One region of the Roseibium sp. RKSG952 genome, then DNA from elsewhere that is predicted to be linked to it. Evidence: riboswitches for the same ligand, from Rfam matches in the RefSeq annotation. Region 1 holds a riboswitch; each other region holds the start of a gene.
The links. A riboswitch is a leader RNA that binds a small molecule or an ion and turns the genes downstream of it on or off. The one in region 1 is predicted to bind cobalamin.
Positions count from the first base shown of each region.

Region 2: it holds a riboswitch for cobalamin, as region 1 does, so the genes downstream of both, E1297_RS40785 (DUF1636 domain-containing protein) here and E1297_RS48355 (CbtB domain-containing protein) in region 1, are expected to answer to the same signal.
Region 3: it holds a riboswitch for cobalamin, as region 1 does, so the genes downstream of both, E1297_RS15010 (hypothetical protein) here and E1297_RS48355 (CbtB domain-containing protein) in region 1, are expected to answer to the same signal.

Region 1 is NZ_SMMF01000963.1:444,046-454,434, forward strand. Features, by position in the region: gene E1297_RS48340 (cobyrinate a,c-diamide synthase) at 1-114, shown strand, start outside; gene cobA (uroporphyrinogen-III C-methyltransferase) at 111-839, shown strand; gene cobF (precorrin-6A synthase (deacetylating)) at 832-1,575, shown strand; cobalamin riboswitch at 1,619-1,826, shown strand; gene E1297_RS48355 (CbtB domain-containing protein) at 1,862-2,032, shown strand; gene E1297_RS48360 (CbtA family protein) at 2,037-2,735, shown strand; gene E1297_RS48365 (hypothetical protein) at 2,800-3,294, shown strand; gene E1297_RS48370 (DUF1636 domain-containing protein) at 3,291-3,635, opposite strand; gene E1297_RS48375 (DUF302 domain-containing protein) at 3,788-4,252, shown strand; gene E1297_RS48380 (thiamine pyrophosphate-binding protein) at 4,332-5,951, shown strand; gene E1297_RS48385 (CaiB/BaiF CoA-transferase family protein) at 5,938-7,122, shown strand; gene E1297_RS48390 (tetratricopeptide repeat protein) at 7,303-8,673, shown strand; gene E1297_RS48395 (OpgC family protein) at 8,710-9,927, shown strand; gene E1297_RS48400 (glucan biosynthesis protein) at 9,924-10,389, shown strand, end outside.
Region 2 is NZ_SMMF01000959.1:154,821-165,209, forward strand. Features, by position in the region: gene E1297_RS40760 (D-lyxose/D-mannose family sugar isomerase) at 1-481, shown strand, start outside; gene E1297_RS40765 (tetratricopeptide repeat protein) at 484-2,169, opposite strand; gene E1297_RS40770 (alkyl/aryl-sulfatase) at 2,473-4,527, shown strand; gene E1297_RS40775 (hypothetical protein) at 4,742-4,963, shown strand; gene E1297_RS40780 (hypothetical protein) at 4,960-5,463, shown strand; cobalamin riboswitch at 5,523-5,730, shown strand; gene E1297_RS40785 (DUF1636 domain-containing protein) at 5,971-6,327, shown strand; gene E1297_RS40790 (ABC transporter ATP-binding protein) at 6,324-7,100, shown strand; gene E1297_RS40795 (ABC transporter substrate-binding protein) at 7,113-8,063, shown strand; gene E1297_RS40800 (iron ABC transporter permease) at 8,065-9,075, shown strand; gene E1297_RS40805 (LysR family transcriptional regulator) at 9,157-10,059, opposite strand; gene E1297_RS40810 (tyrosine-protein phosphatase) at 10,164-10,389, shown strand, end outside.
Region 3 is NZ_SMMF01000892.1:23,080-33,468, forward strand. Features, by position in the region: gene E1297_RS14960 (putative monovalent cation/H+ antiporter subunit A) at 1-646, opposite strand, end outside; gene E1297_RS14965 (hypothetical protein) at 1,042-1,215, opposite strand; gene msrB (peptide-methionine (R)-S-oxide reductase MsrB) at 1,284-1,697, shown strand; gene E1297_RS14975 (hypothetical protein) at 1,808-1,993, shown strand; gene E1297_RS14980 (DUF995 domain-containing protein) at 2,193-2,657, shown strand; gene E1297_RS14985 (hypothetical protein) at 2,715-3,305, opposite strand; gene E1297_RS14990 (iron ABC transporter permease) at 3,633-4,622, opposite strand; gene E1297_RS14995 (ABC transporter substrate-binding protein) at 4,722-5,657, opposite strand; gene E1297_RS15000 (ABC transporter ATP-binding protein) at 5,678-6,451, opposite strand; gene E1297_RS15005 (DUF1636 domain-containing protein) at 6,448-6,852, opposite strand; gene E1297_RS15010 (hypothetical protein) at 6,862-7,155, opposite strand; cobalamin riboswitch at 7,276-7,488, opposite strand; gene E1297_RS15015 (ABC transporter substrate-binding protein) at 7,549-8,511, opposite strand; gene E1297_RS15020 (delta-class carbonic anhydrase) at 8,749-9,618, opposite strand; gene E1297_RS15025 (S9 family peptidase) at 9,952-10,389, shown strand, end outside.

The sequences.
Region 1 (10,389 bases):
GCTCCTCTTGCGCGAGTCTTTGACGCAGAAGGTGCGGAAGGACCGCAGACAGGATCAGTTCGGGGCAACGTCACCGGCACATTCTTTCATCTGATTGCAGAGGCCTCAGCATGAGCGGTTTCGTTTCGTTCATTGGCTCAGGCCCTGGAGATCCGGAACTACTGACGCTCAAGGCCGTTGACCGGATGCAAAAGGCCGATGCGATTTTGTTCGACGATCTCAGTAGCGGACCTATCCTTACCCACGCCCGTGAGGACGCAGATTTGGTGGGTGTAGGAAAGCGTGCTGGTCGCCCCTCACCCAAGCAGGATCATGTGAGCCGTCTGCTGGTCGACTATGCACAAACCGGTGCACATGTCGTTCGCTTGAAATCAGGTGACGGAGGTATGTTCGGGCGGCTTGAAGAAGAACTGGTCGCGCTGAAGGCGGCGGGGATCGAGTATGAAATCATTCCCGGAATTCCATCTGCCGTCGCCGCCGCGGCAGCCGCAGGCATTCCGCTGACCCGCCGCCTGACAGCACGCCGTGTACAATTTGTCACCGGCCACGATGTCAGCGGCAAGCTGCCCGAAGATCTGAACCTGTCGGCGTTGGCGGATTCGGGGGCGACCTCAGTTGTTTTCATGGGCAAACGCACTTTCCCGCTGCTTGTCGAGGCGCTGCATGCACACGGTCTGCCCTTGGACACGCCCGCGCTGATGGCAGAATCTGTCTCGACACCCGATCAGTCGCTGCACCGCTCGACCATCGGAGCGTTGTCGGAACGGCTGCAGTCTGAAATCGGAACAGCCCCGGCACTGATACTCTATGGACCGCTGGCGGAGTTCGATGATGTATGAACTGAGCCTGATAGGGATCGGTACAGGCAATCCGGATCACGTGACATTTCAGGGTGCGGAGGCTATTCGTGTAGCTGATCTGATCCTGATCCCGCGCAAGGGTGAGAACAAGGCAGATCTTGCCGGCGTACGTGAGAAGATCATTTCTCAAGTCACTGAAGCGCCTCCGCAAATCGCCTATTTCGACATCCCCAAGCGTAGGGCCGATGATGGCTATCTGCGTGGGGTGGATGAATGGCATGATGCAATCGCACTGCGCTGGCAGGAAGCGATCGCATCCCATCCTGACGCACAAAACGTGGCCCTACTGATCTGGGGCGACCCCTCACTTTATGACAGTTCGCTGCGAATCGCTGCGCGCCTCTCACCGCAACCGATCAAACGGGTGATTCCCGGTATTACCGCCCTGCAGGCTCTGACCGCAGCACATGGGATTCCGATCAACGATATCGGCGCGCCTTATGTCGTTACAACCGGTCGCCGTATCCGGGACGAGGGTTGGCCTGAGGCTGCTTCAACCGTCGCAGTGATGCTGGACGGCGAATGTTCGTTCCAGAGCCTTGATATGGCAAATTATGACATCTGGTGGGGCGCTTACGTCGGTATGGAAGAAGAAATCCTGATCAGCGGAACCTTGTCCGAAGTTTGTGATGAGATTCTCTCAACTCGTGCACAGGCAAGGGCTGATCATGGCTGGATCATGGACATATACGTTCTGAAAAAGCGCGTGATTTGACCGAAAACGTCGCAAATGGCGATTGCGTAAACCTGCGCATCGCGGCTAAATGATCGGGTCTGGTCCTGCCGGAGAAATCCGGATGCTAAGAGGGAATGTGGTGCGACTTCGTCTGAGGTCAAAGCCAAAGCCGCCCCCGCGACTGTAAGCGGTGAGCCCCTGTTCAACCAGCCACTCCCGAATTCGGGGGGAAGGCGAACAGAGGCACCGACCCGCGAGCCAGGAGACCTGCCAGGCGAACGTAGAAACACCAGCCGTCGGGTGCGACGGCACTGGAGGACAAGAAATGACGACACAAACTCAAACAGCATCTGCTGCAAAGACAGGCTTTCTGCCGGTAATGTTCGCAGTGGTTCTGGGCTTGGGTATTATCACCCTGACCGGACATGTTCAGGCATCTGGCTTGCATGACGCTGCACATGACGTGCGCCACGCAACCGGTTTCCCCTGCCACTAAGCAGATGTTCAGTCGCATTCTGACCAGCGCGTTGTTCGCTGGTGCTGCAGCGGGGCTGATTGCCGCCTTGCTGCAGCTTGTATTTGTGCAACCCGTTCTGTTGCACGCCGAGCTCTACGAGTCCGGTGAGCTGGTGCATTTCGGCGGGGAAGCTATCACGGCCCATCCCGAGCTACCGGGCATGTTCTCAGAGCTTACACGCGACGCGCTGAGCGTCATCTTCACCATGCTCACCTATACTGGTTATGCACTGGTTCTGGTTGCCCTTATGTCAGTGGCCGAGGGTCAGGGACACAAGATCGATGGTCGCACAGGTGTTCTGTGGGGTCTGGCGGGCTTTATCGCGGTTCACTTTGCACCCGGCTTTAGCCTGGCACCCGAAGTACCCGGCGTTGCAGCTGCAGATGTCTACGCACGCCAAGTCTGGTGGTTCGCCACTGTCGCGGCTGCGGCGGTTGCCATGTGGCTGATTGCGTTTGGTGGCAACATCATCAGCTACGTGATTGCGGCAGCGTTGCTCGTTGCTCCACATCTGATCGGCGCACCCGAACCGGATGTCTTCACCGGACCGGTCCCAACCGAAATCGGCGCTCTGTTTGCCGCACGTGCTTTTGGCATCGGCCTTGTCGCATGGGTTCTGGTTGGCGCATTTGCCGGCTACTTCTGGCAAAGCGAAGGCAAACGCGCCGAAGCAGCAGCCTGATACCCCAACATGTCATCCCGCCGGGCCCTGCCCGGCGGGTTCTTTTTTGGCTCAAGGAATAGAAATGGCTCGCTCACTTGCCCTCTTTGCAATTGGTCTGGTCTTTGGCGGCGGCGCTGGTTTCGTTCTCGCCGCGGCCAATGGCGTCACATTTGACGGCCACGACCATGCGGACCCCAATCAGCATGGCGGTTCTCATGCCGAAGCCATGGCGCATGATCACTCGACCGCCATCAACCTGCCTGCCGGTCAGGATGCGCCCGGTCTGGAAATTGCGGTAACGCAGGACCCAATGGCCGGATGGAACCTGCATGTCATGCCTCGGAACTTTCGGTTTGCGCCCGAAAACGCCTCTGCTGCGGACAATCCCGGTGAAGGCCACGCACATGTCTACGTGAATGGCACGAAACTCGCCCGCCTTTATGGCAACTGGATGCACATCTCTGATCTGCCCAAGGGCGAGGTTGAGATTAAGGTATCGCTGAATGCCAACAGCCACAGCCCGCTGATGGTTGAAGACGTGCCGGTCAGTGCTTCGTTAACTGTACAGGTGGACTAAAGCGCCGGAATACGCGCCCTCAAACACAAGCGAAGTCGCCCACATGGTCGGGCGTCTTCGATCCAGCCTGCAGGGCTGTCCAGATACGCCCGACAAGTCGCAGCAATATCATCCGCATCTGCAACGATATCGATCCCCGAGAAAACATATGACGCCATGCCTTCGCCCTGCAGGGCGATCGACGTTGGTTCGCTGCATCCACTGAAACAGGCGTGTTCTGCGATTTCGATCTCCGCCGCAAGGTCGATGCCGGTTAATGCCGCTTGTACGGCTTGCCGTTCGGCATCACGATCGCGCGTGCCGGAACAACTGGTGCAAATTAATAGCCGGGTCTGCGCCAAATACGTTTCACCTTAATCTTGAGTTCCGCTGTTTCTGAAGCTTTCAGCGCTGTGACACAAGCCCGTGGTCGCGATGAGCGCACGAGAATGTGAGTGCACCGGAAAGTGATATCTGGCATCAATCTCACACTCAAACCCTTGGAGGTTGCTTGATGAAATCGCTTTGGTCTGCGCTTTGTCTGTTCGCTCTGCCTGCATGGGCTGAGTTTACGGAACCACTTTCTGGCTGGGCTGTCTATCCGACCGACAAGAGTTATCAGCAGCTCGTGGACGATACAAAAAGCGCCGTGAAAGAAAACGGTCTGATCGTGGTAACGCAGGCCGGACCGACCAAAGCGGCCGCTGCCCGGGGGATTACGATCCCCGGAAATCGCGTGATTGGCGTTTTCAACAATGACTATGCAGTTCGCGTTCTCGAGACTTCGACAGCGGCTATGATCGAAGCCCCGATCCGGTTCTATGTAACCGAGAATGATGATGGCACAGCCACCCTGTCCTACAAGACACCCAGCTTTGTATTTGCCCCATATGTCTATGAGGGTGGCGAGCCTTTGGCCGACATTGCCGAAGAATTGGACGATAAGTTTCAGGCCATTGCTGAAAGCGCAGTCAAATAGTCACACTGGCGTGATGCGCCTTGCGTCCCGGGGCGTCCTCCGCAATCTGCTGCGTAACACGAATTTCGGAGCATGACTGATGCAGGACCTGTCCCCCCGCGCTGCTGATCTTTTGGCCCAAAGGCTGTATGAGGCCGGTTGCCGCCACGCATTTGGTATGCCCGGCGGTGAGGTTCTGACACTGGTCGATGCGCTCGAACAGGCTGGAATCACCTTCCATCTGACCAAGCACGAAAACGCTGCGGGATTCATGGCCGAGGCCGCGCATCACCGCGATGGCGCACCCGCCATTCTGGTGGCAACACTTGGTCCGGGGGCGATGAACGGCATCAATGTGGTTGCGAATGCGCTGCAGGACCGAGTGCCGATGATTGTACTGACAGGTTGCGTCGATGCAGACGAGGCGCTGACCTACACGCATCAGGTCATGGATCACAGTCAGGTCTACCGGTCCATAACCAAGGGGACCTTTCTGCTGACCGCAGAAGGTGCTGACATCATCGCTGACAAAGCCGTATCACTGGCCAATCAACCCCGGCCCGGTCCGGTGCACATTGATGTGCCGATCTCGGTCGCTGACACCCGCGTCAGCAACAGCAAACGCCGCCGCCTGGCAAAACCCGCTGCCGTTGCACCAGAGGGTGACTGTCTGGAAAAAGCCCGCCGTTGGGTGGCCAATGCCGAACGACCCCTCGCCATCATCGGGCTGGATGTTCTGTATGATGACTCTCGCAGTGTCGTGTGCGCGTTTCTGGAACATTTCGGGATTCCCTTTGTGACCACTTACAAGGCCAAGGGGATCGTGCCCGAGAACAACCCGCTATGCCTAGGGGGCGCAGGGTTATCTCCGTTGGCCGACAAGCATCTGGTGCCCCTGGTTGAACAAGCTGACCTGATCCTCTGCTTGGGATACGATCCAATCGAGATGCGCCCCGGCTGGCGCGAGATCTGGGATCCCGAAGACAAACGCGTGATCGATATCTCTGCGGTGGTGAATGATCACTACATGCATCAGGCGGGTCTGAACCTGGTTGCTGACACCGCTGCCACACTCGAAGCCATCGCAAAAGGCAACCCGGCACGTGCGACATGGCCTGATGGAGAACCGGAGCAGGTTAAAGAAGCGCTTAGCAAGGCTTTTCCAAGTGACGACGAATGGGGCCCTGCCGCGGTAATAGCCGAGACAAGGGATGTACTGCCCAAGGAAACGCTTGCCACAGCTGACAGCGGTGCGCACCGCATCCTGCTCAGCCAGATGTGGCAGTGCCACGAGGCGCGCGGGCTGATCCAATCGTCGGCCTTGTGCACGATGGGTTGTGCCGTTCCGATGGCAATTGGCCTCAAACTGGTCGAGCCGGATCGCCCGGTCATCAGCTTTTCAGGGGATGCGGGTTTCCTGATGGTGGCCGGTGAGCTATCCACCGCCGCTGAGATGGGCGGAAATCCTATCTTCCTGGTTTTCGTCGACGCCAGCCTCGCGCTGATCGAATTGAAGCAACGACAGCGTCAAATGGGCAACCGTGGAGTAGATTTTGACCGTCATGATTTTGCCGCCATGGGACGCGCGTTCGGCGGGTACGGTCATACCGTCCGAAACCGTGAGGAACTGCGAACGGCATTGGATGCGGCTGTGAAAGCCGATCGCTTCACCGTCATCGCGGCAGAAATTGACCGTGGAGGGTATGATGGCCGGATCTGAGGGGCCACTGAAGGGCGTCAAGGTTCTGGACCTGTCCCGCATTCTGGCCGGTCCTACCTGCACACAATTGCTGGGTGATCTGGGTGCCACCGTGATCAAAATTGAAAACCCGGCCACGGGCGGCGATGACACTCGCCAATGGGGTCCGCCTTATGTCGAGGATACCGACGGTAATCGTTCGGACCTTAGTGCCTATTTCATGGCCGCCAACCGCAACAAGAAATCCGTCGCGATTGACATCACGACCTCTGAGGGACAATCGGAAATTCGTCGATTGGCCTCGCACGCCGATATCCTGATCGAGAATTTCAAACCCGGCGGGTTGGCAAAATACGGTCTGGACTACGAGACCTTGTCAAAAGATCTACCGGGGCTCGTCTACTGTTCGATCTCAGGCTACGGACAAACCGGCCCCAACTCGGCCAAGCCGGGGTATGATCTCATGGCGCAGGGCTACGGCGGCATCATGTCACTGACCGGCGAGCCCGAAGGCGCACCTATGAAAGTAGGAGTTGGCATCGCGGATGTGATGTGCGGGATGTATGCCAGTGTTGGTATTCTGGCAGCCTTGCGCCACCGCGACTTGACCGGTGAAGGGCAACAGATCGATCTGGCCCTTGTCGATGCTCAGATTGCATGGCTCATCAACGAAGGCGTCAACTACCTGACATCTGGCAGCGTACCGCAGCGGCGTGGGAACGGTCATCCGAACATCGTCCCTTACGACGTTTACGAAACTGCAGATGGGCATGTTATTTTAGCAGTCGGAAATGACAGCCAGTTCCGGCGTTTTTGCGGGTACATCGGGCTTCCGGAACTGGCCGACGACCCACGCTTCGCCACCAATCCGGCGCGACTGCAGAACCGTGACGCACTTAACGTGGTGCTGCGTCCGGCGATGCAAAAGGTTGATACAAGCTCGGCAATCAATGCGCTGGAGGAATTGAAAGTTCCCGTTGGACCAGTGCAGTCGCTGGATCAGGTTTTTGGCACCGAACAGGTTGCTGCAAGACAGATGCAGATCGCCATGCAGGCTGATCCGGGTGAGGTTCAACTGATCGGAAATCCACTCAAACTCTCACGCACGCCTGTAACATATCGCACTGCGCCACCTGGGTTTGGTGCCGATACTCGGGCCGTTCTGGATGCCGAAAACCCATTTGAGGATTGAAACACTCTGATCATTTAGGCGGCATGTTGCTGAAACATGCCCTTGAATCGGCGGTTTTTTTCGCTTTTTACGCACACAGCTTTTCACCAATTCGAGAGCAGGGTCGATACTGTTACGACCCGCCCGCAGACTCTGATAAATCGAACAGTGTCAAATATCGCAAGCAGATTGGACCCAAGTATGAAACAAGACGTTTTTGGACAAATGAATACTCTGACCAAGCCCGAGAGCGTCGAGGCTTGGGATGGTGTTCTGCTTGGGTTCATGGCGCATGCGGCAATCACACCCCAACATTTGGGAAAAGTTCTGGAGCTGGAACCTGATTTCGCATTGGGTCACGCGATCAAGGGGCTGTTCATGGTCTTGCTGGGTCGGCGTGAAATGCTGCCGGTCGCGGCAGACGCACTTACAGCCGCCAATACCGCAATGGAGCGTAAGCCCGTTTCTGCCCGCGAAAAACAGTATGTTGAGGCTTTGGCACTTTATCTTGCCGACCTTCCCTCGCAAGCCGTGCAAAAATTCGAAGAGATACTAAGGTCACATCCGCAAGATACGCTTGCGATGAAACTAAGTCATGCGACCCGTTTCGTTCTGGGGGATTCGCAGGGTATGCGTCGCTCGATCGAGCGGGTGCTGCCCACCTATGAACCCGACCACGCGGGCCGAGGCTATCTGCTGGGCTGCCACTCATTCGCGCTGGAAGAGACCGGTGCCTACGAAAAGGCCGAAATCGCCGGGCGTCAGGCTCTTTGGATGGTTTCAGATGATGCGTGGGGCCTGCACGCGGTCGCGCACGTGCACGAGATGACGGGTAATGCGCAACTCGGCCTCGACTGGCTGGCAGGACGTGAAGCCGCCTGGGCGCACTGCAACAACTTCCGCTATCACGTCTGGTGGCACAAAGCGCTGATGCATCTGGATCTTGGTCAGGTTGATCGGGTGATCGAACTTTACGATCAGAGCATCCGCAAAGACAAAACCGACGACTATCGCGATATTTCAAATGCCACATCGTTGCTGTCCCGACTTGAGTTGGAGGGCGTAAATGTCGGTGATCGTTGGGAAGAACTGGCCGACCTCAGCGCCGCTCGGACCGAAGATGGTTGCCTGATCTTTGCCGATTTGCATTACCTGCTCGCGCTGACCGGGGACAATCGCTCGGATGCGACCGGAAAAATGCTGCAGCGTATTCAGAAAGACGCTGGTCGCAACCATGGGGATACGCCCGTTCGCATGTCCGATCCGGGTGTGGCAGCCGCCAAGGGTCTTGAAGCATTTGGCGACGGGCAATACGGAGCCGCGTTCGACTTTTTGTCAAGCGCGCGCGGCTCGATGCAATTGGCGGGTGGAAGCCATGCCCAGCGCGATGTATTTGAACGTATTACTATCGACTCCGGTCTTCGAGCAGGCCAATTGGATGCGGTTGAACGCATTCTGGATGACCGGCGCGCCAAGCGTGCCGGAGGCGAGGACAACTATGCACTGGCACGCCGCGCCCTGATTGATGCGGCGCGTGACAGCGGCGACGCACAAAGCGTCCCAGCCGAATAATAACAACAAGACGACCAAGAAGGACTGAAGACCCGTATGGCGACAGCATCGCCCGCTTCTGATTTTGCACCGGTTGCGGCCCAGGCCGCAGCCCCTGCCCGCACGCGCGATCCGCGTCTGGATTTCTATCGCGGTATCGCGATGTTCATCATCCTGATCGCCCATATCCCCAACGATCCCTGGGCAAGGTGGATTCCAGCCCGTTTTGGTTTCTCTGACGCGACAGAAATCTTCGTTTTCTGCTCGGGCATGGCATCTGCCATCGCCTTTGGTGGCGCCTTCCTGCGCAAGGGCTGGTGGCTGGGAACCGCGCGCGTGACCTTCCGTATCTGGCAGGTCTACTGGGCCCATATTGGCCTGTTTTTCTTTGTTGCCATGTCAATGGCTGCACTGGACCTCTCGGGGGTGTTCGAAAAAAGCTATGTTTCATCTCTGAATCTGCAGCATTTTTTCAACGACCCGATGCCGCAACTGGTGGGCATTTTCACACTCACTTACGTCCCGAACTACTTTGACATTCTGCCGATGTATCTGGTGGTGCTGGCGATGATGCCGTTGTTCATGGGGCTGTCGAGAATTGGTTTCTGGGCTGTCGCCGTCACATCAGTCGCAATCTGGCTGGTTGCGCAGACAGGTGTGTTGGCATTGCCTGCCGAACCTTGGTCCCAGCGCCAATGGTTCTTTAACCCATTCGGTTGGCAACTGCTGTTTTTCACAGGCTTTGCGTTTATGCGCGGCTGGATCCCGGCCCCACCAGTTTCTAAAACACTGATCTGGGCAGCAGCCCTGTTCCTGTTTCTGTCAGCCCCGTTTGGGTCATGGAAAGTGTTCCTTTGGGTACAGGCGGCTGCACCTGATCTTGCTACCGAGATCCGCAAAATCTGGCCCCTGACTGCAGAGCTTCGCGATAAGACGGATTTCGGTCTGTTCAGGTACATGCACTTCCTGTCACTGGCCTATCTGGGCTGGGTCGCAGCGGGCGAGCATGGACATCGCCTGATCGCGACGGGTCACAGCGCTGGCGCGCGTGTCTGGCAATTGGTCCTGAAACTGATCACCAAAGTCGGGCAGCAATCTCTTGCCGTCTTCGTATTTTCCATGGCAGCCGCACGACTTATCGGCGTTGCCCTGGATCAGACTGGGCGGGATTTTGCCAGTGTTTTCGCAGCCAACATGATTGGCTTTGCCATGATCATCGGTGTGGCCTATGTGGCCGCTTGGTTTAAGTCACATCCTTGGAAGACTAAAAAATGAATTTAACACGTCGCGCATTTCTCGCGTCGAGTTCGGCGCTTTTCCTTGCCCCGGCCACCTTTGCAACCGGTGGTGAGGTGCCCTTTGACCGCAATGATGTCATCGCACTGGCCCGTGATCTTGCCAGCCGACCGTTCGAAGAACGCGCTATGGTACCTACAGAATGGCAGGAGCTGACTTATCAGCAATACCGCTCGATCCGGTTCAGACTGGACAGGGCTCTGTGGTATGAGACCGAGACGCCATTCAACATCGATTTCTTCACGCCGGGTCTGTACTTCCCACGTACAGTTCAGGTTTCGACCGTTGAAAACGGCATGACCAAACCGGTCGAATTCGATCTGGCCATGTTCGACAAATCCGAAGATGTACCACAACTGCCGGTGGATGAAACACTGGGCTTTTCCGGTCTGCGCCTGCGCACCGAAATGCACCGCCCTGGCAAAACCGACGAATTCTGCG
Region 2 (10,389 bases), on a different contig from region 1:
ACTGGGTCTGTTTCTGTTCACCCTGCGCAACGGCAATGAGAAAGACCTCAGCGAAGGCCGCGGTATGCTTTATGCCGAAAAACTGCTGATTTCGCGCGAAAACCAGCTGTCGCCCATGCACCGTCACATCGTCAAAGCCGAAGATATCATCAACCGTGGTGGCGGCGATCTCGTGATGGAGATCTACGCATCTGACGCGAAAGGTGGGATTGATCGCGACAATCCCGTAGTTGTGCCAAGTGATGCCTGCCCGGTGACCATCCAGCCCGGAGAGCATCTGCGCCTGAAACCCGGTCAAAGCGTGACATTGATGCCCGGTATCTGGCACGCCTTTTGGGCGGAACAGGGTGATTGTCTGATCGGCGAAGTTTCAACCGTCAACGATGACCGCACCGACAACGTGTTCGAAGCTCCGATCCCTCGTTTCGCCAACATCGAAGAAGATGCCGAACCCGATTTTCTGCTGGTGGCGGATTACTAGGGTCAGCTTCCCAATCCGGCGCTGTTCAGGCTATCCATCAGCTTGCGTTTGAATGGTTCATCCAGCTGCCAAATCGAAAAGATGTCAGGTGCTTTGGCCGCGATGTCCGGCTGCAGTTCCAGTAATCTGTCCAACGCAGCCTTAGCTTGCTGCTGGTCCCCGGCCTCGACACTCAGGGCCGCGCGCCAGAGATGTGTCCAGAAAAATCCAGGCATATCGATCCGGTCGAGTACGTTCAGGGCTTCTTCGTACTCACCTTGATCGAACAGATAGAACACGCGTGGAAAATGATACCAGTGTGGGTGTACGGGGTTCAGCGCAATGGCCCGATCAACGATGGCCAGCCCCTCGACCCAATCATCTCCAAACGCCAGACGCATCCCGTAGTGGGCCAGAACAGCCGCGTCGTTGGGATTGAGCGCAACCGCTGCCTGACCGGCCTGTTTGAATCCTTCGATATCGCCCGTGACAAATCGCATGTTCGCCAACATCAGATGACCCGCTGCCAGATTGGGATCCGCCTGAATCGCTTTACGCGCAGCCATATCCGCTGACGCAAGAATTTCAGCTCGATCCCCCCCGAGGTTGAACCGGATCTGCTGCAGATAAAGGTTCGACAACACAGCCCAGGCTTCGGCATAACCGGGGTCTTGTTTCACCGCATTCTGAATGCAGGCCAGTACGTCGCCATGCCGCTCAAGATTGATGGTGATCTGATAGCTGTAGTAATCCAGCACGCAATCATAGGCATCGCGATTTCCCGGCGGCGTACGTGCAGCGGTTTGCATCGCGTCCTGCGTCAACAACCCATACTTTCCGGCCAGCTGACCGGTCACATCCCGAACAATCTGATCCTGAGCCGCATAGATCTCGCCCGGGGACGGCCCGACCGTGTAGGAGCGCACCCAGGAATAGCGCCCCTCATTCAAATCGATCAGACGTGCTGACAGGGTGACTTGATCTCCGGTTTCCAACACTGACCCTTCCAGTGCGAAATCCGCCCCGAACTCGTCCCGCAATTGTTGCGGGTCCATCTCCTGCTGGCGATACCGGCTGACAGTACCCAGCGGCAATATCCAGAGATCGCGAAACCGCACCAGTTCGGTGGTCAGCTGCTGCGTAATTCCATCTGCAAGCGTTTCCTGAGCATCATCTGGTGATGTGAAGGGCAGAACAGCGATGACAGGTCCGTTGGGCAATTCCGGATCGCGCCCGATGGCCATTGTGATCTGAACCACCGCAAACCATATCAAACCGAGCAGAAGCCCGAAACCTGCGACGAGATATGGCCAGCGAAAACGCTGTTTGGGTTCGACGCTCGTGTTCGGGTCATCCTGCGAATGCGGTTCGACGATTTCCACGCGCTCAAATCGGGGGGCATATCCACCTTTTGGGATCGACAGCCGGATCGGGTCATTCCGTCCCGGGCCCGCATAATAGCCGTCAATATCCTGACGCAACCGGCGCGCCTCGAGCCGGACAACCGGATCGACTTGCTGATCGAAACTTGCGTCGCGATCAAAGACCGACATGGCGATCGAAACGCCTTTGATCTGATCCGCGCGCCCCGCCAAATACTCATCGACAACATAGGTCAGGAATGCCCGGCGTTGCGGCGTCGCGGCAAAATCCGGGTGCTTCAGTAAGCGCGAAAGCTGTTCGCGGATGTCCTGTTCCGAAATTGTCACTCGTCAGAGCCCCAATACTAAAAGCTTTTAAAACCGGTGAGTTACCGTGTGCGATCAATGGCTCTTACTCTGTTTACCTCGCAGGTAGCAACATGTTCGCACTTCACGGAACGATGCGGATGGCTAGGACGGGCGGACTGTTTGCCAATTTGGCGAGCTTCAAGGGGTCAAGGAGAGCGCCTGAATGTCGGCCATCATCGCTACCGATGCATTTACGTACGCCGCACATAAGCACAGCGACGCCCCTTCTTTTTCTGCCCCGTACGAATTCTGACACCACCATCCACAGGAGCCGTCCTAAATATGGCACGCCGAAACTTTTTGGTACTGACAACCGCGCTGCTGGGCCTCACTGCCAGCGTCGCGATCGCGCAGGAGCATTTTGACCCCAAGGGCAAAGCACCCTCACGCTTCACCGTTGAATTTCAAGAGTTGATGCGTGACTCTCTGCCGTTCGAAGATCAGCGCGACTTTGAAGAAAGCAGCAAGGGCCTGATCGCCGTCCCCGACTACCGTCAGATCAAAACCGAAGACGGCATCGTTGCCTGGGATATCGGCAGCTACGACTTCCTGCTTGAGGAAGGTCAGGAATTCGACTCGATCCACCCGTCGCTGCAGCGTCAGGCAATCCTGAACATGAACTATGGTCTGTTCGAGATTCTGGATGACAAAATCTATCAGGTCCGCGGTTTCGACCTGTCCAACATTTCGTTCATCCGGGGCGACACTGGCTGGATCATCTTTGATCCGCTGGCTTCGAAAGAGACAGCTGCAGCAGCGCTGAAACTGCTGAACGACACGGTCGGCGAACTTCCCGTTAAGGCCGTAGTCTATTCACACTCGCATGCTGACCACTATGGCGGCGTCCGTGGTGTCATCAATGACGAAGACGTTGCAAATGGTGTAGAGGTCATCGCGCCAGCTGGCTTCATGGAACATGCGGTGTCCGAAAACGTCTATGCAGGCAACGTGATGAACCGCCGCCTGTTCTTCCAATATGGCGTGCTGCTGCCGCGTAACCCCTATGGTCACGTGGATCAGTCGATCGGTAAGAACATCTCGGCCGGGACCACCGGCCTGATCGAGCCAACCCGCTATGTCTCGGACGATTATGAAGAGATCACCATTGATGGTGTCCGCATGATCTTCCAGAATACCCCCGGCACCGAAGCCCCTGCCGAGATGAACACTTATTTCCCCGACCTCAAGGCCTTCTGGGCGGCGGAAAACATCACCGGCACAATCCACAATATCTACACCCTGCGCGGTGCACTGGTCCGCGATGCGCTGAGCTGGTCTAAGCACATCAACGATGCGTTGTACGAGTTCGGCCAGGAGGCAGAGGTGATGTTTGCTTCTCACTCCTGGCCACGGTTCGGCAATGACCGCATTCAGGAAGTGATGCGGGCGCAGCGCGATACCTATGCCAACCTCAACAACGGCGTTCTGAACCTCGCCAACAAAGGCGTCACCATCAATGAGGTGCACAATGTCTATGAGGTGCCGGAAAGTCTGCAGCAGCAATGGGCGGCGCGCAGCTATCACGGTTCGGTCGAGCATAACAGCCGTGCGGTTATCAACCGATATCTGGGGTATTGGGATGCTAACCCGACCACGCTGACACCGCTTTCGCCTGAAGACAGCGCACCATTGTTTGTCGAGATGATGGGCGGTGCCGAACCGATCATGGCGAAAGGGCAAGAACTGGTCGATGCCGGCAAGTATTTGGAGGCGACCGAGATCCTCAACAAACTGGTTTATGCCGAACCGCAGAACCAGGCTGCCAAGGACCTGCTGGCCGACGCATTCGAGCAGATCGGGTACCAGAAGGAAAGCCCGTCGGTCCGCAACTCATTCCTGGGCGCGGCCTATGAACTGCGCAACGGTATCCCGCAGGGCGCCACCATCGAAACCACCGGTCCGGATACGATCAAAGCGATGCAAACCACCATGTGGCTGGATTTTCTCGGCATCCGCGTCAACAGCGAAAAAGCGGCAGACATGGAATTCACCATCAACCTGTCGATTCCGGATCGTGATGAACACATCGTGGTAGAAATGAGCAACGCCACCCTGACCCATATCGTTGATCAGACTGCGGAAAACGCCGACCTGTCGATCAGCCTGAACCGCGCTGATCTGGAAAAGGTCATGACCGGCGAACGTAAGCTGACCGACATGCTGGCAGATGGAACCGCCAAATCTGAAGGCGATACCGAGATCGTGGCACAACTGGCCTCGACACTCGATCAGTTCGATCTTGGCTTCGAGCTGATGCCGGGCACCGGCGCGAAGGATCTTACCCCTGAGGCAAACGACTTTGCCCAGCCTGCGCTCGCGAATTCCAACGGCGGCTGATAACCCCATCAGTTAGCTGACCCAGGTTCGCAGGGTTGGCTTTCGCCTTGGAAGGCGGGTTTTCCCGCCGGAAGACGGGCCGTCGCAACCGGTCCGTCTTTTCCTTATTGCTTTTTCCGACTATTTTTGTCAGTTAAGCACCGACCTAGTCAGATTCTCTGGATTCACGCCCGGTCACCGCCCTGCCCGACGCTGACCAAGAGACAACCATATAATGACAAAATCGCTTGCTGACCTGCTGGCCATGGATGCTGTTGCCAGCCGACATGGATGTGCATTGAAACCGAAACTCCTCGAGGCCATCGAAGCCGACCTCCGGTTCCCTGCACATGCCACCGCACCCCGCCCACAAACAGAACTGACCGCAGATGAGCTGCCAGAAAACGTGCTCAGCCTATCGGCGCATTCCCCAAATTCTGAAAGGAAGCGCGCATGAGCTTTTCAGTCTATGGATCAAATGGCGACAGACCAGCTGCGGGCAGACCCGAATTCGATGATTTTGAGCTGGGACTGTTGCCCGTCATGCGGCACTTCATCCTCAGTTTTGCCGATCCCGATACGCAATCGTGGCAACACGCCTATTCCACGGCCATCGAACGCTGGGGCGTTGATCAGGGCCTGAACATCGCGCATCTGGTCTATAAGATCGTCAAGGTCACATTGCATTGCCGCCCGGCGGGGCTGGCATTCAATGACCCGCTTTGCCTTGAACAGCGTGGGTCGCTGACATGCGATGAGCTTGCGCTGATGAAGATGCTGCACCACATGCGGCGCGACAACACGCCCGAAGCGCGCGATGCCGTCAACCTTGTTACAGGCGGCTATCCAGATGCCCATCTGATTCAGGCTGGTCTGACGCTTGCCAATCGCTTTCCGACCGGTACCGACCGACGCGGCGACACATCCCGTCGGCCAATGCTTCGGGTCGTGAAGTAAAAACCTATCCCTGCGTTGACCAAGCCTTCAGCTGGCGCTTGACAACGCTATCGACACCAGACTAGCTGAAACGAGATGGTTCCCGACGGTTTGCCCGAGGGATGAAAATGGGAATACGGTGCGGTGCGTTCTGCGTACCAATGCCGTGACTGCCCCCGCAACTGTAGGCGGAGAGCGAAGCCAAAAGACCACTGGCCCAAAGGCCGGGAAGGTTGGCCAAGCATCGACCCGCAAGTCAGGAGACCTGCCATCAGATGTTCAACCAACCCGGGGCGGGGCGTCCTGGAAGGAGGCTTTGATGGCACGTAATCTGCGTGTGTACATAAACGGCACCTTCTGTCCGCACTTGGCAACAAGTGGAGCGGACCATGCCGGAAGCAACTGAACCCTTCGCTTTGTATTTTCAGAACCGGCAGTGGCACAGCATCGCAAATCCGAGCTGCAATGAATTAACTGTTACGTTATTACATTGCATATCATCCGGATTGTCAGTAAGTGGAGCGCGCAATGCCAGAAAACTCTGATCATTTCCTGTTGATTTGCGAGACTTGTCAGGGCTCGGACATTGCCGATGCGCTTCGAACGGCGATTGCGGACAAGCTTCCGTCCTGCTTCGCAATCCGAGGGGTTTCCTGCATGGCTGGCTGTTCACATCCTACGACTGTTGGCTTTCAGGCTGCGGACAAAGCGCAATACCTGTTCGGTCGCATTAGTTCAGCGCAGGACATTGAAGCGCTGGCCGCGTTTGCCTGGCAATATCAGGACAGTGCTGACGGCTGGACCAATGCTACGGACAGACCCCCTGCCCTTTACACCAAAACCTTGTCGCGCATGCCGCGCATCTTGTCTGGAGGTCAGGCATGACATTTCTGGTTGCCGAAAATCTCGAGTACTATGCATTGAACGGTGATGTTCTGCTGCAGGGTGTGTCCTTTGATCTGGACGAGGGATCAGTACTGGCCATCGCAGGCCCGAACGGCGCGGGCAAAACCACCCTGCTGAACTTGCTATGTGGTGTCGAAACCATCGCGCTTGGGGATGTACTGATACGCGGTCAAAGCCTGCGATCGCTATCCCCTCAGGACCGTGCCCGGACCATCGCTGTAGTAAGCCAGCAGGAACTGCCCGATGGACGGTTACGACTAAGAGACTACGTTGCCTTGGGGCAGATTCCCATCAAAGGCGACCGATCTGTAGATGAACATAAACAGGCATTGGACAGGATATTTGACCTGACCGAGCTGCATCATCTGGCAGGCAAGCAGATGTCGACCCTATCGGGAGGCGAGCGTCAGCGCGCGCATATTGCGCGCGCTCTAGCCCAAAACCCATCCCTGCTGTTTCTGGACGAACCCACCAACCATCTGGATCCCGACGCCAAGGGGCGCATGCTGTCGCTGGTCGCCGATCTGGGCATCACCGTGGTCATGATCGTCCATGACCTGGTCATGATACCGGAATTCGCCACCCATGTTGCGTTGATGAAATCTACCCGCCTGACGGGTTTTGGACCAGTCAGCAACATTCTGACGCCACAGCGCGTGCGCGAAACCTTTGGCGTCGAATACCTGTGTTTTCAACACGAAGACCGGGTGATCCCCGCGCTCGACATCCGAAAAACCAAGCTTACAAACTGACAGGAGCTTTCCATGAACCTGAAACTCTGGCCCGTGGCGTTGATCACCGGCCTCGCCACCAGTGCGGCCGCACATGAGGTCACCGTAGACAATTGCGGCGAACCGCTTGTTTTTGACTCAACGCCCGAACGGTTGGTCGTGCACGACATGAACATGACTGACATGGCCTTTGCGCTTGGCCTGCAGGACAAGATCGTTGGTCTGACCGGCATCACCGGTTGGTACAAGACCAGCCCGGAATTCGATACGCTGCGCGGTGACATCCCCGAACTGGCGCCGAAATACCCCACCGTCGAAAATCTAGTAGCGGTAGAACCCGATCTGTTCTTTGCCGGGTGGTACTATGGCATGAAGCCCGGCGGCGAAGTCACTCCGGACACGCTGGCCCCCTTTGGTATCAAGACCATGGTCCTGACCGAAAGCTGCGTGCATCTGAACAAGGACCGCCCCGAAGCCAGCATGGACCTGTTGTTCGATGACGTTCTGCGTCTGGGCAAAGTTATGCATGTAGAGGACAAGGCCGAAGCTTTGGTCGATGGCTGGAAAGGCCAGTTGTCCGCCATTGAAGCCAAAACCGCAGATCTGGCGAAACCCCGCGTCTTCCTGCTGGATGGTCCGGCTGATGCGCCTTTTACCGCGGGCAAGTTCGCAATCCCTGACGCGATGATCACTGCCGCTGGTGGCGAAAACGTAACCCATGATCTGGACACCAGCTGGGGCCGCACCTCGTGGGAGGCAGTCGCCGCCACGAACCCTGAATTCCTGGTTCTGCTGGACTACCAGACCGGCAACGGCGCTGCGGATACCTTCAAATTCCTGCAGGAGCACCCCGTGATGTCCCAGACCGACGCAGTCAAGAATGAACGCTGGATCGGTCTGCGCTACGAAGAGTTGACACCAGGACCGGCAAACATCGAAGCGATCGAGAAAATGGCGCGCGAAATGCACGCCGAGATCAACTGATATGGGCCCGTTAGGCCGGACAACACTGCTGGGGGCGGCCGTTCTGGTCGCCCTTTTGCTGGTGTCGACAATCTATGGCACCACGCCGATCCCTGTTGCGGACGTCCTGACCGCCATTTCGCTTGGCACTGGCATCAGCGAAGGCGACATGTCCCCGCTGCATCGGATCGTGTTCGACCTGCGTTTACCACGCGCTCTTTTTGCCGCGGTGATCGGCGCGGGTCTTGGTGTGGTCGGGGTCGTGCTTCAGACCACCACTCGAAACGATCTTGCCGACCCGTTTCTGTTCGGCCTTTCCTCTGGCGCTGCCGCGGGTGCAGTTCTGGTCATCACCGTCACTGGTGATGTTCTGGGCATCTGGACCCTGCCGCTTGCAGCCTTTTGCGGTGGTCTCATCGCATCCGGGGTTGTTCTGGCTTTGGTGCAGAGCTTACGCACAAGTGCACCGGAAAAACTGATCCTTGCCGGGCTTTCGGTCTCATTCCTGTTCTCGGCAATTACCAACTATCTGATCTTTGCCGGCGACAACCGTGCTGCTCATTCCGTGATATTCTGGATGCTGGGCGGGCTTGGACTGGCGCGGTGGGAAACCTTCCCTCTTGTTCTTGCAGGGCTTGGCCTGATCCTAGCCTATGCACTCTATCGCAGCCGATGGCTGGATGCGCTGCTGACCGGAGACTTCACCGCTTCGACTCTGGGCATACCTGTCAAAGGACTGCGATACAGACTGTTCTTTGCAGCAGCCTTGGCGACGGCAGCGTTTGTATCTGTGGCGGGCGTGATCGGGTTCGTCGGCCTTATGGTCCCGCACATTGCACGCGGTATTGCCGGGCCACTTCACAAGAACCTGTTGATAACGGCAGCGCTTGTAGGAGCGGTGCTGCTGACCCTCTCGGACATCCTGTCCAGGCTTCTGCTGGCACCACAGGAACTGCCCGTGGGTATCGTGACAACATCGATCGGGTCGCTTTTTGTGTTCATTTACCTGTTCAGATCAGGAAGGCGTGGCTGACCGGTTAAACCGGTCACATGGGATGATTGGTGACCAGCGGGTGTTCTCTTGCAGACCGCCTGCTGAGTCGGGGGGTCTCAGCTATCTTCTTCCAACCTGATGATCACCTATCCAGGCGCGCTGATCCCAACTGCTGATCTGTTCAATTGCCCATCTCATGACAGGACCATCCACCGAAGGATTTGAGGTCAGAAAATCAACGGTTTTCAGGATCGCATTCTGCGCAAACGCATAGTCAATCACCTTTAGTTCGCCATCCAGCACATCACGCTCGACCGTAGTAACCGGGAGCTCGGCCCAGCCGAGACCATCGCTCACCAACTGCTTGCGAATATCCGGATTTACGGACACCCAGACATCCGGGCTGAAGTGTCGTTTGCTTGACGATGGCAGCCCTTCCACGATCTGCCGGTAACAGGCCAAATCACTTCGGCTGACACGTTTCTTAGCTGCCAGAGGGTGATCAGCACGACAAACCGGAACAATCCTTTGAAACCCGATGCCGCGGCTTTGATAATGTCGTTCCCCTTCCGGTGCCTGAGTTACAAATGCGCCATTGGCCTCGCCACTCTCGAACGCATTCAGGATCATGTCCCTTGGTCGCTGTTCGATGCTCAACTCGATCACGGGAAAGGTCTCGGACAGTTCCCCAATTAAGCTTCTGACCCGTTCGACCAGCAACCCATCCTCGACATAAAGTGAAAAACTAGGCTCCATCGCACCGTTCAACGCTTCTGCCTGACCACGCAGGGCGTCAACGCTTTCCAGCACTGTTCTGGCATGTCGCAGCACCGAGATGCCCTGCTCGGTCAAAACCGGCCGATAGCCTTCTCGATCAAAGAGCGGCAGATTCAGGTCAATTTCGAGATTTGAGATCGTCGTGCTGATAACGGACTGAGCCTTGCCCAGATTACGTGCTGCGGCAGAGAATGAGCCACAGTCGGCAGCAGCAACAAACGCACGAAGCTGATCGATATCAGACATTGAAAACACCATCAGGAATTACGATAGAGTTTAACTTTCTATATCACATATCAGTCTGGTTAAAGGGCGCGGAAAGAATCAGCTTTGCTGTGAGGACAACACAAATGAGAACGCTCCCTCTTCTGGTCATGGGTGCAGGAACACTGAGCCTGCTTACCCTCGGGCACATGGCCGCTGCACAATCGCCGGCATGTCAGACTTCGCTGGATATTGATGTTCCGGCCGAGTGCGAGACCATCCCCGTGACCCACCCCGTTGATGGGCTCGGAAATTTTCGGCAGCTGACCACATCCGACAACGGGATCAAACCAAATCTGCTGTTTCGTTCGG
Region 3 (10,389 bases), on a different contig from region 1:
AAAGCCCGCTGTTGCGGATCACATCCGGGTCGCGCAGAAGGGCCGACATCTCGATCTGGCCGGTCGCGCTGATGATCAGGATGAAACCTGCCAAAAGCGCCAGACCGCCGCCGCCCGTAACGACAAGCGCCTGAATAGCCGCCCGGCGCGAGCGCTCCTTCAGGTGATTGAAGCCGATCAGCAGGAACGAAGTGATCGAGGTCAGCTCCCAGAACACGAACAGTGTCAGAAGGTTGTTGCCAAGCACCAGCCCCATCATCGCGCCCATGAACAGGAACAGGAATGAGAAGAACCGCCCCTGATGCGGATGGCCCTTCATGTAGCCGCCCGCATACAGGATGATGAATGTCCCGATCCCGGAGATCAGCAGCGCGAACACCACCGACAGGCCGTCAATATAGAAGGACAGGTTGAGGCCATAGGCGGGCGCCCAGTCACGGATGGCAACGAAGGTCTGACCGTCGGCCACCGCCGGAACATATCCGGCGAAGTGAAAGAACACCCAGGCCGGGACAAGCGCCAGAACCCAGGAGGCATTATGGCCGAACAACCGGGTGAGATAAGGGGCGATTGCGGCCGCGAAAAAAGGCGCCAGAACGGCGAGGATGGTGGTCAGCGTATTGCTGTCGATCGCTACAGGCGTCATGTGTGTCTCGGGTCACTTCATTCCGGGAGGAACATGCGGACTTCGGGCCACGTCAGGCAGCCCATGACAAGCGGCCGAACCGGTCAGGGTCCAGCCAAACATGACGAGGTCTTACGATCTACAATAATGCTGCGCAAGTGTAATCGACCTGTTTCCAGAATATCCGGCACCAGTCACTGGATTTCTACTGGACATGCAAGGAAAGCAGGCGGGCATCGGTGATCCTTATACAATCAGACAATTTTTCGTCTCCAAGTGGGGATGCGATATTGTTTGGTCAATCTCGAAATGACGAAAAAACTGCCGAAAGGACTTTTTTCATCCAACTTCCCGGCACAAGCAAAAGACCGCACGCCACGCTTGCCCAAGCCGGAATCCGGGGAAACCGGGCATGCTCACCGGGCAAGGCAAACATCAGAAACCTTGCCAAGGGCAAAACGACGCAGAAACGGACTGACCGCATTGTTACCCTGCCATGCAACCCGCCGGGCTGTGTCACTTGCAAGGCGCCCGTCTGCCGGCGTTTCGCAGAACAAACCCATCTTGAAGGACGAGCCGGCGTCGCTCATCATCCTTGCCGCGGCGCAAAATGCGACCTATCTAGCGGGGTCTGCAATAATCAGCGAGGGAGCCCGACATGACGGACACCATTTCCGGCAAGGTTGAAAAAAGCCTGGACGACTGGCGGGATCAGCTGACTCAGGAACAGTTCTATGTGACACGTCAGTCCGGAACCGAGCGTCCGTTTACCGGCCCGTTCTGGAACAGTTTCGAAACCGGCCGCTATGATTGCGTGTGCTGCGGAGCGCCGCTGTTTCTGTCGGACACCAAGTTCGACGCCGGCTGCGGCTGGCCGAGCTTTTTCCAGGCTGTGACACCAGATGCGATCACCGAGATCGAGGACCGTTCACATGGCATGGTGCGTACCGAGATCCGCTGCAGCCGATGTGATGCGCATCTGGGCCATGTGTTTCCAGACGGACCACCCCCGACGGGCTTGCGCTATTGCATGAATGGCCACGCCATGCAGTTTGAGCCGGAAGGATCGTGAAACCTCCTTCGGTCTAAACTTACTCGAGACGAAAAACCGGATTTGATCGGCGCGGTCCAGCAAGAACTGTCCCTGTTCCTGCCCCTCAACGGCCTTGCCCCAACTTTATGATGTCGCGGATCTTCGACCTCGCGCAAATCGGCATCGTGCCGTCTTGTGCGGTGGTCCCGCGCGAAGTGTTGCTTGCACACGGGGCGGGATGGCGGATCGGGCTCGTGGTCATGTCCACCGTTGCGGACATGACACTCGACGGCTGGCTTCCGGGGCGGATCCACGACGTCAGCGGACCCTATTAGCCCCCCTCCATCAACGGCATCGCCAGGGCCCTTGTGAATGTCGCGGATAGTGCTCACTCTGGTCCACACGCGCACCGGGCGCAGCAACATGACGCCCAGTTGAGCTGGAATCGCCTCCAAAACAGACCTGTCAAGATGCATTTGCATCTATCGGCGCGGATGATTTCCGGCCACCCTTTTCATATCGCGTTACATTCGAATGGAGGCAAACGTGACTTCTTCCTTATTTCCAATGGCCCTGCTGTTGATTCTCGCACCCGCCACAGCCCTTGCCGGCAAGTTACCAGACACCGCAAAACCTGTTTCAGCAGCGGAACTAACGAAAATATACAGCAACAAGTCGACAAACTGGTCCAAGAGCCGGGCATATTTCGCACCTGACGGAGCTTATTACATTATCGGAAAGAACAAGAACTGGTACGGCACCGGCAAGTGGAATGTAAAAGGCAATCGAATTTGCGCAAGAGTGAAATGGCGAACGGTAGACCGGAAAGACACCGGCAAAGCCCTGAATTGCTGGACTTGGTACAAGGACGGACGCGGCTATGTGATGGTCCATAACAAGGAGGGCCGAAAAAGCGACGACTACTATACCAGCGAAAGGAGCAAATTGTCTCGCGGCGACAAAGTTACCAGGACCTACTACCAACTGTCCCAAAAATAGAACACGAGCCATGCGCGGCCGGCTACATCGCCGATGGTTCTCTCACGATCAACCAAGTCAACTGATCGCACTGAAGGCGCTGACGATCAGCCAGACCTGCGAGAGCAGAACCACACCTACAACAAAGACATGATAGCCGGACCGCTCCACCCGGATGGCAGACAGAACCAAAGCAACGATCGCGAGCTGGCGCACGAGATAGGACGGCCCGAGTTCCTGAAAGTGTTCTATCCCTTTCAGCCGGGTGTCGGCGACATCGACCAGAAACAGAACTGCCAGCAGGCTGTAGATCCACGCCCTCCGGCGCAGAAAATAGTCCTTGTAGCCGGAATACTCCTCCATTTTCTCCGGATAAAGCACCGCGGAAATGAAGAAATAAATCGCCGCAAAAAAGATGTGAAACAGGTAGCTCTCGAAAGTCCATGTATCGACGCTGACGAGCGCAAATTCGAACCACCAGAAAAACGTCACGCCCAGCAACATGTAGAGTGACCAGCCAAGGTGAACGCTGTAGATCGGAATTTTTCCCGGATGCTGAACAAACAGCGCGAGCCCGTTCATGAGCCGCGCCATGCCCAGCCCGACCACCATTCCCATGATGATACGCACATGCACGAACTCGGCCGAACTGGTGGCGGCAGTGTCCATCACGCCTCCTCTTAATCGGGAAAGGCAGCTCCCGGCTGCAAATGGTGGTTGCGCCCAGCCTAGAACATCCGGCAGGTCCCGCTAGAGTGATATTTTTGACGATGCCCTGGACCGGCTGGCGTCAGGGATGATGTGCAAATCGCGGTGAGCAAGTCCGATTACAGGGGCTTTACCGGATCAACCCGGAAAGCCGCTGTTTCAACCGCGTCCGCAGCTCTCCGGTCCCGGCTCTGTGCATTGCTTGACCGGGACGGCAATCCGGTCGACGAAACCGCCTCTCAGAAGCTGACCGGGTTTGACTTGACGAGCCTTTCCCTTGCCCTGTCGTTATCCCTTGCGCCGCAACAGCCAGACGAAGAACACGCCGCCGATCAGGCCGGTGACAATACCGATCGGCATGTCTTCGGGGGCCATCACGGTGCGGGCCAGAATGTCGGCCCAGATCAGGAAAATCGCACCAGCGAGCATGGATGCGGGAATGACGCGTGCATAATTGCCGCCAGCGGCAAACCGGACAATATGCGGGATCATCAACCCGACAAAGCCGATAATGCCTGAAAAGGCGACCATCACGCCGGTGATCAGCGCCCCGGCGACAAAAACCGTCAGACGGAACCGGACAACGGGTATGCCGAGCGTCGAGGCGCTTTCATCGCCGATGGTCATGGCATTCAGATCTCCCGACTTGACCCAAAGCCAAGCGCCGCACAGGCTCAAGACACCAAGCGGAAACAAAAGGTGGCTCCACTGGGCAAGGCCCAACCCACCAAGCATCCAGAACACCACCGTGTGGGTGGCGCGCGGGTCCCCCAGGAAGATCAGGACATTCGCCAGGGCCATGACGATGAAGGACACCGCGACACCGGACAATACCAGCCGGTCGGCGCTGGTGGCCGCCGCAAAGCGCGTGACTGCCAGCACCAGCAGGGTCGCAATCAAGGACCCTGCAAAAGCCATCAGCGGCGCGGTGAGCAGGCCGAGGAACAGGCCGGTGTGAAGCAGCGCCAGAATCGCACCAAAGGCACCGCCGGAAGAAATCCCCAACAGATGCGGGTCGGCCAGCGGATTGCGTGTGACCGACTGGAGCGCGGCCCCGACGACGGCCAGTCCTGCCCCAACGAGGGCTGCCAGAATCACTCTTGGGAACCGGATATCCCAGACGATAGCCTCCCGCCCCTGCGACCAGTCGGCTTCGATCAGCCCGGGTACCATCTTGTTGACGGCAATGCCGAACACGGTGCCGGCCGGGACCGGAACCGCCCCGATGCCAACACCGATCACCATGGACAGGATCAGAAGACCACCTCCGCAAAGCATGGCGGCTCCGAACCCCCAGGCGCGTTTTCCGGCGCGAGGCCGGTCCCCGGAAGCACCTTCAACGGTGGCGGCGGCGTCTTCAATCCTGTCCGTCATGCCTTATTCGCCCCAGAAACCGTTTGCGAGTTTCCGGACCGCCTTGATATTGCGCGGCCCAGGCGTCGCCTCGACATATTCAAGGACGACGAAGCGGTCGTTCCGGACCGCATCAATGCCGTTCAGCGCCGGATTGGACTTCATGAACGCGATCTTCTCGTCGGCCGTGACCTCACCATAATTGACAATCACCACGGCTTCCGGATTGCGGTCAACCACCGTTTCCCAATCGACCCGCGCCCAGCTCTTGTCGAAATCATCAAGCACGTTAACGCCGCCAGCCGCCTCGATCAGGGCTGTCGGCATGGCGTAGCGGCCTGCCGTGAAGGGCCGGTCCTCGCCACTGTCATAAACAAAGACGCGCAAGGGCGCGTCCCCCTTGGCAAGACCTTCGGCGAATTCCGCAAGATCGGCCTTGTAGCCTGCAACAAGCGCTTCAGCCCGGTCCTCGACCCCGAATATCTTTCCAAGGTTGATGAGGTCATTGTACATGTCATCCATGGAGACCTTCGGCTTCTCACCGAGATGGATGCAGGATTCGGTCAGCTCATAGACGTTAATGCCGAACGGCTTGAGGGTTTCCGGCGTCACTTCGCCGCCCACCTTCATGCCATAGTTCCAGCCTGCGAAGTAAAAATCCGCATCCGCGCCGATCAGCACTTCCCTTGTCGGATAATCCGCCGACAGCTCGGGCAGCCGATCCACACCACTGCGCATATTCTCATCAAGCTTGTGCCAGCCGGAAATGCCGGTGTAGCCCACCATGCGATCAGCCAGTCCCAGCACAAGCATCATCTCGGTCAGGTTGACGTCATTGGAGACAGCCGCCTTGGGCGGCTCGTCGAAGGTGACGGAGCGGTTACAGCTTTCGACCGTGGTCTGCGCGAATGCGCTGCCCGATAAAAGCGAAATGCCAAGCGTCAGGGCGATGCGGTTCATAGGGTTTCCTCCTGAGGTTTTTACAAGTGAAAGGTAAAATGCCGGTCGCCGCTCGGCTCCAGCCTCTGGACCTGCGTGCTGACGGAAAAGGCGGCTGCCACCCGGTCCGGGGTCAAAACGGTTTCAGGCGCCCCGAAGGCAAGCGCCTTGCCCCTGGCCAGCACCAGAACGTCATCGCAGAGGCCTGCAGCCATGTTCAGGTCATGCAGACTGGTGACGATGGTGATCGGCAAGCCGCGCAAGAGCGCCATGATCTCAAGCTGATGCCGGATGTCGAGATGGTTGGTCGGCTCGTCGAGAATAAGCAGGCGCGGTTCTTGGCAAAGCGCACGAGCGACCATCACCCGCTGGCGTTCCCCCCCCGACAAGGTACCGAAGGCGCGGGCCTGCAGCGGCCACAGATCCATGCGGATCAGCGCCGCCTCCACGATCTCGCTGTCCCGCGCCCCGCCACGCGCAAAACCCCGCCCGTGGGGGATCCGGCCAAGGGCTGCAATCTCGCGCACGCTTAACGAAAAATCGGCCGCCTGTTCCTGAAGCACGGCGGCGATCTTGCAGGCCGCCGCCCGGGCGCTCAAGCGCCAGATATCATCGCCATCGACAAGAACCCGGCCGGTCCTCGGCTTGTGGAGCCGGTAAAGCAGCCTGAGCAGGGTGGACTTGCCAGCGCCATTGGCTCCGACCACCCCCAGAATACGGCCGGGCGTCAGCTCGAACGAGACCGGATGCAGCAGGACACTCTGCCGGTCCGGCCCCCACGAAGCGCCGTCGACAGCAAGGGCCGCACCGGTCAAGACACGTTCACCTTGCTGGATTCGCTGGCGATCATCGCGGCAGGTATGCGGGCCAGCGTGGTGCGGCGCAACTTCCCCGGACGGGTCGGTGACGAACACCATCCGTCTTCCAGACCCCGGTATTGGGCGGCAAAGGCGACCAGATCGTCGATATCCTCGTCCGGATCGATGTCACCGAACAGATACGTGGCCTTGCCGCTCGCCCGGTAGGCCACCGTGCAGGGCCGTGAACACCCGGCCATGCAGGCTATCCCGGACACCTCGAAGGACGCGCCGGTGAGCGGCGCCGCAACAGCCAAGGCGTCCTGCAACTTTTTCATCAGTTCGAAACCGGGACGGCAGTCGCTGCCCTGGTGACGGCACGTCGTGCAGACGAAAATCCTGTGGGTGTCTTCAGCCATTGCTTCGCCTCACGCTCCTGCCCCGCCGGGTCCGTCTGCACCCTTGTTCACGCCGTCATAGTTTTCCGGCGCAATGCCTTGCGATCTCTTCAGCGCCGAATGAGCGGCTGCCCTTGCGGGCACCGCCGCCCCCGTCATGCCATCGGGGTTTGTGTTTTGTAATGTTATTACATTACAATTGTCAAAGCCTGCAATGGGCTCCGTCGCGCCATTGTGAAGCATCGCCCGCGCGGCGCGGTCGCTCAGACTGGCGGCAAAGTCAGCCGCATTCAGAAGAGGAAGTGGTTCGGTCGTCCGGGACATATCGCCCTCCGCGATTGCGCGAGGTGCGGACAAGGACGGTCAGACCGGATTTTGGCGAGGCAGAAAGCCTGCAGGAACAAATCATGTCATCAGCCTTCTCCGGGACACCCCGCCCGGGTTGCGTTTCAGATCGTCCATGGCAGGTCTCCTGACTTGCGGGTCACTGCTTGCCTGAACCTTCCCGGGGCTTACCGGTGGCGTTTTCAGGGTCGCTCGCCGCTCACAGTTGCGGGGGCAGTCACGGATTTGGCGCCTGATAGCTACACCTCACCATGTTCCCTTTTCATTCCGATCCAAAGCATGGACCCGGAAACCATGAACACCTCTTTCCTAGAGCGTGGCAGACTTGCGGTCAATGCGATCAGGCGGCAGGGTTAGGTTCTCAACCGACTTCTAATGTGGGACTACGGCTTCATCTTGAATGATCCTGGCCGCTTCCGCCCACACATCGATGTCTTTAAACACATCCGGGTAGAGATAATGTGCTGCCTGTAACAGAACGACCTGACGTGCAATCGGCCCATTGGCCTCAACCCAGTGATCGCTAACGTAATGCACGCGGTCATTTTTCACCGCGAAGAGCAATTGCCAGGCGGGGCTGGTTTCGTACATGCTTCCAGCACCGTAGTCGTATACAAAAATGACATCCGGGTTCTTGTCGAGAAGCGTCTCAAGCCCGACTTCCATGCCGAATTTGCCGCCCGGCGACATCGGGCCCATGACATTCTCACCGCCGATGGCAGAAAGAATCCCGGCAGTCGTGTTTTCGGTATGAAATGCAAAGGGAGATTTTCCGCCCCACATCACCACAAAACTCGGGTGCGTGTCCTTGGGCGCTTTTTCGGCAACATCTGCCAAAAGCGCTCGAAAATCGGCATTCAACTTCCGCCCACGCTCCGGCTTCCCAAGAATTTCCGACAATTCCGCCGTATCGTCAAAGCTGCTTTCCAGAAGCACCTGATCATAGGCCAGGTAGGAGGCGATCGACTGCAGCTGTTCGGCATTTGCCTCGGTGTGGCGGCGGATGGCAACAATCAGGTCCGGTGCGGCCTCGGACAACACTTCGAGATTCGGCTTTGCGCGCTGGCCGAGCTGTACCATGTCAGCTGTTTTGCCGAGAAGAAAATCGGGATGCCGGTTCGCAACCATATAACTTGTCGCGACCGGCTGAATGCCTAGCGCCAGCGCGACATCGGTTGCGAAATAGGAGAGGCTGGCAAGGCGTTTCGGCGCATCAGGCACTTCAACCTCGACACCACGGTCATCAATGATCGAACGGCTACCGGCCTCCGTCTGCGGCCCAAGCAGAAGAGCACCGCCAACAAATGCGGCCGCAAAAACAATCCCTGATTTCATGTCTGACCGACCCTTGGCCCAAATCACTCAAGCTCCATTTATGCGTCAGCAACTGCACCCGCTGAAAGTTTGCCTTGCAAAACTCCACAAGTTTCTAATTTTCATATATTATAATTATTTACATGCTTTCTTTCGCGCAGGCCTTGCATAGCCTCATGACGACCTGCGGGCATCTAGTCACAACACTTCACAGATCCGGGACAGCCGAGCTGCCCCGGAGTCGAAGCGGATTTTGCACTATTGTTCAATCGGTGACAGCAAGGCCGGATTGACCACCAGATTGCGAACGCCATGCGCCCCATGTTCCTCAAACGGATTGTCTTTTAACCAAGAGTCGACCGAGGAAATATTAACCTTGATTACCTTCGGTCGGACCGACCAGCTGACTTGAAATGGAGAGGCTTCCTCATTGTATACCGGGCCGGTGGTCGAGCCGATGTAATTCACCGGTTTACCCGCACCGGTTGGCAGGTTGATTGCCTGATGATAGCCGTTCGCCTCGCCTACCATGTTCAATTCGGTGAAATCGGCTGCAGTTTCATCATTTACAAGAACGAACACAAATGCCTCTACCCGCAACTGCGGATTTACCGTTACGTCATCCATGCAGGCATTCAAGGTGGGGCCGGGGGCGACTGCTGCTGTTGAATACACATAGTGGGCTTCAATCGTGTCTCCCGGCTTCAAATCACCATGCGGACCGCCCCCCACCTGAACACCAAGAGGCCGCAACTCTTCCTGCGTCAGCTGACCCGAATAGAGATACCCGGTCCCGTTTCCCTCGCCATCGCCGTTGCCAGCATAGTTCGTGAACTCCCCGCCCTTGTGTTCCGCCCCCTCATGGAAATGAATGTTACAGAGATTCATTCGGGTACGATCCGGAGCAGTTGCAAACACGATCGGATTGGCCCCCTCGTTGCTGTCGATGTCACGCGGCGCTTGCGGACCAAAACCCGCTCCTTCCGAAGTCTCCGCCAAGGCCGCCCGCTGCGCGTCAATCACACTGTCAGGCACAGGCTCCAGGATTTCAGCCCGGACCGGCGTCGCGGCACTAAATGTAATGATGGTGATAGCAGCAGCTGCTGCAAGTATCTTCTGTTGACGCATCAATTTACTCAACTTTATCGACCCGTTAATTCGCTCTCCCACCAATGAGAATTTTACATATTTCAAGTCACGCAGTCCCGAAGTTCCCACAACTTGATTATTAATTATCGTAAAGACTTAACCCAGGAATTCGCCTTACACACACTGGAACTGGACACACATCTATCAATCTAAAAGCGCGCCCCTGGGTATCCGTCATCTCTCGGAAACTTTTCAGATACGAAACCGGCTCCCCAGCCACATCGGTCAGGGATTGCAAAAAAGCGGCGCAGTTCGCATCCTGATCCGGTCTTCCCCCTTGCCCTTGAGCGCCAAAAAACCTAACTCGATCCCATGAAAACACGCCCCTCCCCTCCGCGCGCAGATGCGCGGCCCGTCACCCTGAAAACCCACGGCATCGCCCGCACCGACAGCTATTCCTGGCTGAGGGCGGACAATTGGCAAGACGTCATGCGCGACCCGGACGTGCTCGACGCAGACATCCGTACCTATCTGGAGGCGGAAAACGCCTATCAGGAGGCGGTGATGGCCCCGACGCGGGAGCTGCAGGACCAGCTCTTTGCCGAGATGCGCGGGCGGATCAAGGAAGACGACAGCTCCGTCCCCTCCCCCGACGGGCCATATGCTTACGGGCTCAAATATGTCACCGGCGGCCAGCATCCGCTGTTCACCCGCACACCGCGCGAGGGCGGAGACGAGACCATCCTGCTTGACGGCGACAAGGAAGCGGACGGCAAGGCCTATTTCAAATTCGGCGGCGCGAGCCACTCC